Regions from separate parts of the Methylobacterium sp. WL12 genome, predicted to be linked through region 2. Evidence: predicted binding sites of a transcription regulator. Region 2 holds the regulator's gene; the other holds the start of a gene.

Region 1 (4,910 bases), on a different contig from region 2:
GTGGTCGAAGGCCGCGATCAGCTTCAGCGTGCGCGAGAGCAGCATGCCGTTGCCGAACACGTCGCCCGACATGTCGCCGACGCCGACCACCGTCACCGGATCGGATTGGGTGTCGACGTCGATCTCGCGGAAGTGGCGCTTCACCGCCTCCCAGGCGCCACGCGCGGTGATGCCCATGCCCTTGTGGTCGTAGCCCTGGCTGCCGCCGGAGGCGAAGGCGTCGCCGAGCCAGTGCCCGCGCTCCAGCGAGAGCGCGTTGGCGATGTCGGAGAAGGTCGCCGTGCCCTTGTCGGCGGCGACCACGAGGTAGGCGTCGTCGGAATCGTGCCGCACGGTGTCGGCCGGCGGCGCGATGCCCTCGCTGACGAAGTTGTCGGTGAGTTCGAGCAGCGTGCGGATGAAGATGCGGTAGCTCTCGGTGCCTTCGGCGAGCCACGCCGCGCGGTCGGAAGCCGGCGGCAGGCGCTTGGGAAAGAACCCGCCCTTGGCGCCCACCGGTACGATCACCGCGTTCTTCACCTGCTGGGCCTTCACCAGCCCCAGGATCTCGGTGCGGAAATCCTCCGGCCGGTCGGACCAGCGCAGGCCCCCTCGGGCGACATAGCCGTAGCGCAGATGCAGGCCCTCGACGCGGGGCGCGTAGACGAAGATCTCGAAGAACGGCCGCGGCAGCGGCATCCCGGACACCTTGGCGCAGGCGAACTTGAAGGCGATCGTCTCGCGCGGGAGCCCGTCGGCGGCCGTCTGGAAGAAGTTGGTGCGGACCGCGGCCTCCACGAGGTTGACGAAGCGGCGCAGGATGCGGTCCTCGTCGAGGCTGGTCACGTCGGCGAGCGCCGTTTCGATGGCCTCGCGGACGGCGGCCTCGTTCGCTTGGCGGTCGCCCTCGGTGACGGGGTCGAAGCGGGCGTAGAACAAAGCGACGAGATGGCGGGCGATGCCGGGGTGCTGGCTCAGGGTCGCGGCGAGGTAATCCTGGCCGTAGCGCACGCGGAGCTGGCGCAGGTAGCGGCCGAGCGCCCGCAGCAACGCCACGTCGCGCCAGGCGAGGCCGGCCTCCAGCACGAGGCGGTTGTAGCCGTCGGATTCGGCTTGGCCCGCGGCGATGGCGAGCATCGCCTTCTCCAGCGGCGCCTCGAGCGGGCCGATCTCGATCGCCGCGCCGGTGGCGCGCTCCAGCAGCATGTCGTGCAGCCAGACCCTGGTGTCGGCGCCGACCGCCGAAACGCTGTAGGTCCGCTCGTTGATCACGCGGAAGCCGAGGTTCTCCAGGCCGGGCACCCGGTCCGACAGCGGCAGCGACGCCCCGCGCGAGAACACCTTGAGGCGCACCTGCGCCGCCGGGTCGGTGTCGCGGCGGTCGATGGCGACCGCGCGCGGTCGTTCCTCGGAGAGCGATTCGAGGATGGCGATGTCGCCGATGGCGACCTCGGCGGAGAAGTTTTCGCGGTACGCCGCCGAGAAGCCCTCGCCGTAGCGGGCGGCCAGCGTCCGCGCCTCCGAGCCGCCCATGGCGTCGCCGAGGGCAGCGCGGAGCGCGTCGCCCCAGGTCCGCACCAAGGCGGCGATCCCGGCTTCGAGCGCCGACGGGTCGCGCTCCGGCGCGCCGGCCTCCGAGAAGCCGACCACGTAGTGGATGCGCGCCAGCGGCCCCTCGGGCAGGTCGGGATAGGTCGCCGAGAGCCGGCCGCCGTGCTCCTGCGCCAGGTAGGCGCCGATGCGGGCGCGCACGACCGAATCGTAGCGGTCCTTCGGCACGTAGACGAGGAGCGAGACGAAGCGCCCGAACCGGTCGGTCCGGGACAGGACGCGGATGCGCGGCCGGTCGGCGAGGTTGGCGATGGCGAGGGTGAAGCGGAACAGCCGGTCCACGTCGATCTGGAACAGGTCGTCGCGCGGGTAGGTCTCGAGCACCGCGAGCAGCGCTCGGCCCGCATGGCTCGTCGGGTCGAGGCCGGCCTTTTCCACCACGGCCGCAACCTTGCCGCGGAGATACGGCACCTCGCGGGCGAGCGCGGTGTAGGCGGCGGCGGTGAACAGCCCGACGATGCGGACCTCGCCGGTGAGCTTGCCGGTGGTGGAGAAGAGCTTCACCGCGACGTAGTCTAGATGCGCCGCCCGGTGGACGCGGGCCTTGAGGCTCGACTTGGTGATGATCAGCGCGTGCGGCTCTTCGAGGAAGGCCACGATCTCCGGCGTCATGTCGACCAGCGCCCGGCCGCGGCGCAGCACCGCGAGGCCGGGATCGCGCAGGATGCCGAGGCTCTCGGCCTCGGTGGCGGCCTCGCCGGGCAGCGCGTGCTCGCGCATGCCGAGCAGGGTGAAGTGGCCGTCGCGCAGCCATTCGAGGAAGGCCCGCGCCTCGGCGACCTCGCCCTCCGGCAGGGGCGGGGGGTTGCGGCCGTAGCCCTCGGCGAGCTCCGCCAGCCGCGCTAGCATCGCGTCGTTGTCGTCCGTGACGAGGGCCACGTCCCGGAAGACCTGGGCGAGGCCGGCTTCGAGGCGTTCGCGCGCCTCGCCGGCATCGAGCCGGTCGAGGTGGATGTGGATGAAGCTCTCGCGCAGCAGCGCGCCGTGGGCGTCCGCCGTGGTCTCGCCGACGACGCGGAGCAGGGCGCCCGCCCCATCCCGCTCGACGCCGAGGATCGGGTGGGCGACGAGGTGGGGCGTCAGGCCCTGCTCGGTCAGCTCGGCCAGGGTCGAATCGAGCAGGTAGGGCCGGTTGTCGTTGACGACCTCGACGACGGTCAGCTCGCGGGTGCGCCCGAGGGCGGGCAAAGCCACGTCGACGAGGCGCAGGTTCGCCGCCGACCCGGTGGCGCGGGGCATCGCGAGATGGTCGCGGGCGGCGATCGCGAGGTCGGCCAGCGCCTCGGCCGGGTAGGGCGCCAGATCCTCCGGCGGCACCCGCCCGAACAGGTCGCGGACGAAGCCGCCCGGGCCGCCGCGCCCGCCGACGACCGAGGCCGCCGCCTCGATGAGGTCGGTGCGGGCGGATTTCGCCTCGCTCGTGGCCAGCGCAGTGGCCGATTCCAGGGCCGATTCGGTTTCCAGCACCATGGGCGGGACCCTCCCAACCGGCACCGGCGCCGGTTCCGCCCCGGACGTTAGGGGAGGGCCCATGGCGAGTCGATGACGCTCGCCGCCCACGGACCGGCAGCGGGTGACAGGCGGGCCGCAACGACCGGCGTTTCCGCGCTCAGTCCGTCACCGGCCAGCAGGCGCCATGCCGCGATCGGTTTCCGCAGATCGCAGCGAGCGCGGGAACAACGCGCCCGCCGACCGGTTGACGCTTCATTGGAGTTGTTCTAATTAAGAACTGCAGACGGGCAACGGGGCCGGCGACGGTTTCCAGGGCTCGCGACAGACGCCAAAACCGGAGTGACCCCATGACCTCGACCAACGCCTCCTGCGACAGCTGCCGCTTCTTCGACGACCACAAGACCAACGGCGCCTCCGCCGCCGGCGACCAGGGCCTGTGCCGCTTCAACCCTCCGGTCAGCCAGCCGGCTCCCGAGTCGAAGGGCCTGTGGCCGGTGGTGGCTTCTCAGGACTGGTGCGGCCACTTCACCGCCGAGATGACCGCGGCCGAGTAAGCCACGGGCGGTCCTTGATCGGCCGCCGCACGGTTGACGGCAGAGGGGCCGGCGCATGCGCGCCGGCCCCTTCTTTGCGTGAGCGGAGCGATGACGCCGAACCTGCGGCCGGCCGTGGAGGCCGACATTCCCGCGATCACCCGGATCTACGCCGACGCCGTCCTGAACGGCACGGCGAGCTTCGAGGTCGAGCCGCCGACGGAGGCCGAGATGGCGCGCCGCCGGTCGGCGCTGGTCGCGGACGGCTTCCCCTACCTCGTCGCCGAGCAGGACGGCGTCGTTCGCGGATACGCCTATGCCGGCCCGTACCGCGCGCGGGCGGCCTACCGCTCGACGGTGGAGGATTCGGTCTACGTCGCGGAGGCCGCGCGCGGGCTCGGGATGGGCCGCGCCCTCCTGGCGGCCCTGATCGCGGCCTGCGAGGCGATCGATGCGCGGGTGATGGTGGCGGTGATCACCGATCCGGGCTCGGAGACGTCGGCCGCCCTCCATGCGGCCCTGGGCTTCGCGCATGTCGGCGTGCTGGACAACGTCGGCCACAAGCACGGGCGCTGGCTCGGCACCGTGCTGATGCAGCGGCGGCTCGGCCCCGGACCGGACATGGCCCCGACGCGGGCGTGACCGCGCAACTTCGCGAAAAAATGGACGCCGAACGCCGTGTGCGAAGGTCCCGCCCGCTCAGTCCAGCCGGTAGCGCACCGGCTCCATCGCAGGCGGCAGCGGCTCGCCGAGGGCGTCGAGCACCGTGCGCTCGGCCGTGCGCAGCATCGCGTCGAGGGGCAGGTCGTTCGCCTCGAGGCCGAAGGGCTCCTCGAGTTCGTCGCCGAGCGCGTCGAGGCCGAAGAAGGTGTACGCCACCAGCATGGTCGCGACCGGCGTCGCCCAGCCGAGCGAGGCCGACAGGCCGAATGGCAGCAGCAGGCAGTAGAGCCACGCCGTGCGGTAGAGCAGCAGCGTGTAGGCGAAGGGCAGGGGCGTTCCGTGGATGCGCTCGCAGGCGGTGTGGATCGCCGACAGGTCCGAGACCTTGCGCTCGAGGAGGCCGAACAGCACGTCGGTGAGGTGCCCGTCGCGATACGCGTCCGCGAGGTCGCGGGTCAGGCCGGCCAGCACCGCATCGGTCGGGCTCGGGCAGGCGCGCAGCCGCGCCGCCTCGGCCGGCGGCAGCCAGGGCGTGACGGCCGCCGCCTCGTCGAGGCCGCGCAGCCGCGCGTGCAGGCCGTGGCCGAAGCCGACGACCCGGCGCAGGCTCGACCGGCGAAGGCCGGCGCGCGCGTCGCCGGGCAGCAGCGCGACCAGGGTCCGGCTCAAGCC
Region 2 (4,910 bases):
TGCGCCTCGACGCCGCCACCGGCGCCGCCGCCCTGAAGGAGCGCGTCGCGACGGTGGGCGGCACCCCCGATGTCGGCCCGGACCCGATCACCGCGATGAAGGCGGTGAAGAACGCCGCCGAGATCGCCGGCGCCCGCGCCGCGCACCGGCGCGACGGGGCGAGCGTGGTGCGTTTCCTCGCCTGGCTCGACGGGCAGAGCCACGTCACCGAGGTCGCCGCGGTGGAGGCGCTGGAGGACTTTCGCGCGGACGGCGGCGACCTGCGCGACGTCTCGTTCCCGACGATCTCCGGCTCCGGGCCGAACGGCGCGATCGTGCATTACCGCGTCACCCGCGCCACCGACCGGCGGGCGGAGCCGGGCGAGCTGTTCCTGATCGATTCCGGCGCGCAATACCCCGACGGCACCACCGACATCACCCGCACGGTCGCGGTGGGCGCGCCGAGCGCGGAGATGCGTGATCGCTACACCCGCGTGCTGCGGGGCCACGTCGCCATCAGCCGCGCGGTCTTCCCCAAGGGCACCACAGGCGCGCAGATCGACACCCTTGCGCGCCTGCCGTTGTGGGAGGCCGGCCTCGATTTCGACCACGGCACCGGCCACGGCGTCGGCGCCTTCCTCTCGGTGCACGAGGGCCCGCAGCGCATCGCCAAGACCGGAACCGTCGCCCTGGAGGCGGGGATGATCCTCTCCAACGAGCCGGGCTACTATCGCGCCGGGGGCTACGGCATCCGCATCGAGAACCTCGTCCTCGTCGAGCCCTGCGAGGTGCCCGGCGGCGAACGCCCGGTGCTCGGCTTCGGGACCCTGACGCTGGCCCCCTACGACCGCCGCCTGATCGTGCCGGAGATGCTGAGCCCGGCCGAGCGCGCCTGGATCGACGCCTACCACGCCCACGTCCGCGACGTGCTCGACCCGGACCTCGACCCGGAGACGCGAGCCTGGCTGGAGCGGGCGACGGTGGCACTCTGAACCCAGGATCGATCCTCCGCGCGGCACCCGGACGCGCCGTCGCGATTTTACCCTCCGCCTGTTCGCGCCTATGACCAGAGCAGCGTGAAACCGTCGTGGACGGTCGCGCGAAGGGACCGCATGCTCCGTCTTCTCGCCCTCCTCCTATCGCTGCTCGCCGGGCCCGTCGCGGCCCAGGGCTTCAAGCCGCCGGCCGACCTCGTGCGGGCGAGCCTCGTGGCGGAGCCTGCGGCAGTGGCCGGCGCCACGCCGTTCACCGTGGCCATCCGCATGGCGATGAAGCCGGGCTGGCACGTCTACTGGCGCAACCCCGGCGATTCGGGCCTGCCGCCGGAGGTGACCTGGACGCTGCCGGCCGGCTTCTCGGCCTCGGCGATCCAGTGGCCGGCACCGCACCGCATCCCGATCGCGACGCTGATGAACTTCGGCTACGAGGGCGAGGCGATTTTGCTCGTGCGGGTGACGCCGCCGCCGAGCCTCGACCCGGCAGCCCCCGTGACGCTTGCGGGCAAGCTCACCTATCTCGTGTGCGAGAAGGAATGCATCCCCGGCTCGGCCGACCTCGCCCTGACCCTGCCGGTCGCCCGCGAGGCCGCGGCCGATCCGGCCAACGCCGCGCTGTTCGTGCGTGCCCGCGCCGCCCTGCCCAAGGCCTCGCCGTGGCCGGTGCGGCTGTCGAGCCAGGGCGACCGCCTCGCCCTCGACCTCGACGCGCCGGGCCTCGCCGCGGACAGGCTCCGCGCGGTGGCGTTCTTTCCCTATTCCGAGACGGCGATCGAGAACGCCGCGCCGCAGCCCTTCACCGTGGACGCGGCCGGCCTCCACCTGACGCTGACCCGCGCGACGCCCACCGACGCCGCGCCCGAGAGCCTGCCCGGCGTGCTGGCGATCGAGGAGGAGACCGGCGACGGTCTCGTCCGCCAGGCCTTCGCGCTGGGCGACGAGGCGCCGCTCGCGGCCGGCAGCGCGATGCCGAGCGTGGCGCCGGCGATCCCGCGCACCGAGCCGGCCGAGACCCTGACGCTCTGGACCGCGGCCGGCCTCGCGCTGCTGGGCGGCCTGATCCTCAACCTGATGCCCTGCGTCTTCCCGGTTCTGTCGATCAAGGTGCTCAGCTTGGTGAAGCATTCCGGCGAGGCGCCAGGGCGGGTTCGCCTGCACGGGCTCGCCTACACGGCGGGCGTGCTGGCGGCGTTCCTGGCGCTGGCCTCGCTGCTGATCGCGCTGAAGGCCGGGGGAGCCGGGATCGGCTGGGGCTTCCAGCTGCAATCGCCCACCGTGGTGGCCGCCCTGGCCTACCTGCTCTTCGCCATGGGCCTGAGCCTGTCGGGCATGCTCCACCTCGGCGGGCGGCTCGCCGGCCTCGGCGACGGGCTGACCCGGCGGGCCGGGCTCGAAGGCTCGTTCTTCACCGGCGTGCTCGCGACCGTGGTGGCGACGCCCTGCACCGCCCCCTTCATGGGCTCGGCGGTGGGCTTCGCGCTGACGCAGTCGACGGCCGCCGGCCTCGTGGTGTTCGCGAGCCTCGGCCTCGGCCTCGCCCTGCCCTTCCTGGCGTTGACCCTGTGGCCGGCGGCGCTCCGCGCCCTGCCCCGCCCGGGCGCCTGGATGGACGTGCTGAAGCAGGCGCTGGCCTTCCCGATCTACGCCACGGTCGCTTGGCTGGTCTGGGTGCTGGCCCAGCAGGTCGGGCCGCAGGGCCTGCTCGCCGCGCTGATCGGACTGGTGCTGCTCGGCTTCTCCGCCTGGGCGTGGGAACTCGGCCGCGACGCGCGCCCGGTGCGGGCGCAGCTCGCCCGCGGCCTCGCGGTGCTCGCCGTCGTCGGCGTGGCGGCGCTCGCCCTCACCCTCGACCGCGACCGGATCGCGCCGGGCGCCCAGGCCAGGGCCGAGGGCGTCGAGCCGTTCACGCAGGCGCGCCTCGACGCGCTGCTGGCCGGCGGCCGGCCGGTCTTCGTCAACATGACCGCGGCGTGGTGCATCACCTGCCAGGTCAACGAGCGCACCTCGCTCGGGACGGCGGCGGTCGGCGCAGCGATGCGCGCCCGCGACGTCACCTACCTCAAGGGCGACTGGACCAACCAGAATCCGGAGATCACCCGCCTGCTCGAGCGCCACGGCCGCAGCGGCGTGCCGCTCTACCTGCTCTACGCAGGGCCAGGCGAGCCGACGGTGCTGCCGCAGATCCTCACCGAGGGCACGATGCTGAGCGCGCTGGACGCCGTGACGGCGACGGGCCGCAGCGCGGGGCTCGACGGCGCGGGAACGAAGGTGCCCTAATCTTCGCCCGAAAACGTCTCGTCGAAGGCGTAGCCCGAGCCGCGGACGGTGCGGATCGGGTCGGTTTCGCCGGTGCGGTTCAGGGCCTTGCGCAGGCGGCCGACATGCACGTCGACGGTGCGTTCGTCGATGTAGACGTCGTGGCCCCAGACGCCGTCGAGGAGCTGCTCGCGGGAATAGACCCGGCCGGGGCTCTGCATCAGGAATTCGAGCAGCTTGAACTCGGTCGGCCCGAGATGGATCTCGCTGCCCGCCCGGCGCAGGCGGTGGCTGTCGCGGTCGAGCTCGATGTCGCCGGCCTCCAGGAGGTTCGCGACATGGGTCGGCTTGGCCCGGCGCAGCAGCGCGCGGACCCGGGCCAGGAGCTCCGGCACGGAGAACGGTTTGACGATGTAGTCGTCGGCCCCGGTCCCGAGGCCGCGGATGCGGTCGCCCTCCTCGCCGCGCGCCGTCAGCATGATGACCGGCAGGGACGCCGTCTCGCGCCGCGCCCGCACCCGGCGGCACAGCTCGATTCCCGAGAGGCCGGGCAGCATCCAGTCGAGCAGGATCAGGTCCGGCACCTGCTCCTGCAGGCGCAACTCGGCCTCGTCGCCGCGGGCGGCGGAATCGACCTCGAAGCCCTCGGCTTCGAGGTTGTAGCGCAGGAGGGTGGTGAGCGCCTCCTCGTCCTCGACGATCAGGATCCGCGTACGCATGCAGGGCACTCCCGGGCGGGCCGCCCGACTTCCTTGGCCGCCGTGAGACGCCGACAGGCGTCTCAGGCGCCGGGCGTCACCGTCGCGTAGTTCGACGCGTCGTTCTTCGGGCGGTCGCCGGCGAGGTTCTCGCCGGTGGCGAGATAGTGGATCGTCTCGGCGATGTTGGTGGTGTGGTCGCCGATGCGCTCGACGTTCTTGGCGCAGAACAGCAGGTGCGTGCAGAACGAGATGTTGCGCGGATCTTCCATCATGTACGTCAACAACTCGCGGAACAGCGAGTTGTAGAGCGCGTCGATCTCGCCGTCCCGCTCCCAGACGTTGTGGGCCGCCGAGATGTCGCGGCTGGCATAGGCGTCGAGCACGTCCTTGAGCTGCTCCTGCACCAGGTCGCTCATGTGCTGCACGCCGAGCACGATCTTCTGCGCCTGGGCCTGGTCGCTGATCGCGACGACGCGCTTGGCGATGTTCTTGGCGAGGTCGCCGATGCGCTCGAGGTCGCCCGAGACGCGGATCGCCGAGATCGTCTCGCGCAGGTCGATCGCCATCGGCTGGCGCCGGGCGATGAGCAGCACCGAGCGTTCCTCGATCTCACGCTGGAGGGTGTCGAGGCGCTTGTCGGCGAGGATCACAGCCTGGGCGAGCTGGGTGTCGCGGCGAACGAGGGCGTCGGTCGCCTCGGTCATCATCTTCTCGGCGACGCCGCCCATCTCGGAGATCGAGCGGCGCAGGTCCTCGAGGTCGGTGTCGTAGGACGTGACGATGTGGCCGGGCATGGGCTTGGTCCTCGATCGATCCGTATGCGGCTCAGCCGAAGCGGCCGGTGATGTAGTCCTGGGTCTGACGCACGGTCGGGTTCATGAAGATGCGGTTGGTCGGACCGACCTCGATGACCTCGCCGAGATACATGAAGGCGGTGAACTGCGAGATGCGCGCGGCCTGCTGCATGTTGTGGGTCACG

The links. Region 2 encodes PhoB, which activates phosphate uptake and scavenging genes when phosphate is short. Its sites were predicted from a motif close to TGTCATNNANCTGTCAT; they were not measured.
Region 1: FV226_RS05355 (NAD-glutamate dehydrogenase) is a predicted target of PhoB. The motif match lies at 3,122-3,138, and genes of this name have one in related genera.

What each region holds. Positions count from the first base shown of each region.
Region 1 covers NZ_VRUW01000008.1:51,902-56,811, reverse strand. Annotated here, with positions in the region: gene FV226_RS05355 (NAD-glutamate dehydrogenase) at 1-3,060, opposite strand, end outside; gene FV226_RS05350 (hypothetical protein) at 3,390-3,596, shown strand; gene FV226_RS05345 (GNAT family N-acetyltransferase) at 3,687-4,217, shown strand; gene FV226_RS05340 (bestrophin family protein) at 4,275-4,910, opposite strand, start outside.
Region 2 covers NZ_VRUW01000052.1:9,755-14,664, reverse strand. Annotated here, with positions in the region: gene FV226_RS17970 (aminopeptidase P family protein) at 1-971, shown strand, start outside; gene FV226_RS17965 (protein-disulfide reductase DsbD domain-containing protein) at 1,092-3,251, shown strand; gene phoB (phosphate regulon transcriptional regulator PhoB) at 3,248-3,949, opposite strand; gene phoU (phosphate signaling complex protein PhoU) at 4,012-4,725, opposite strand; gene pstB (phosphate ABC transporter ATP-binding protein PstB) at 4,757-4,910, opposite strand, start outside.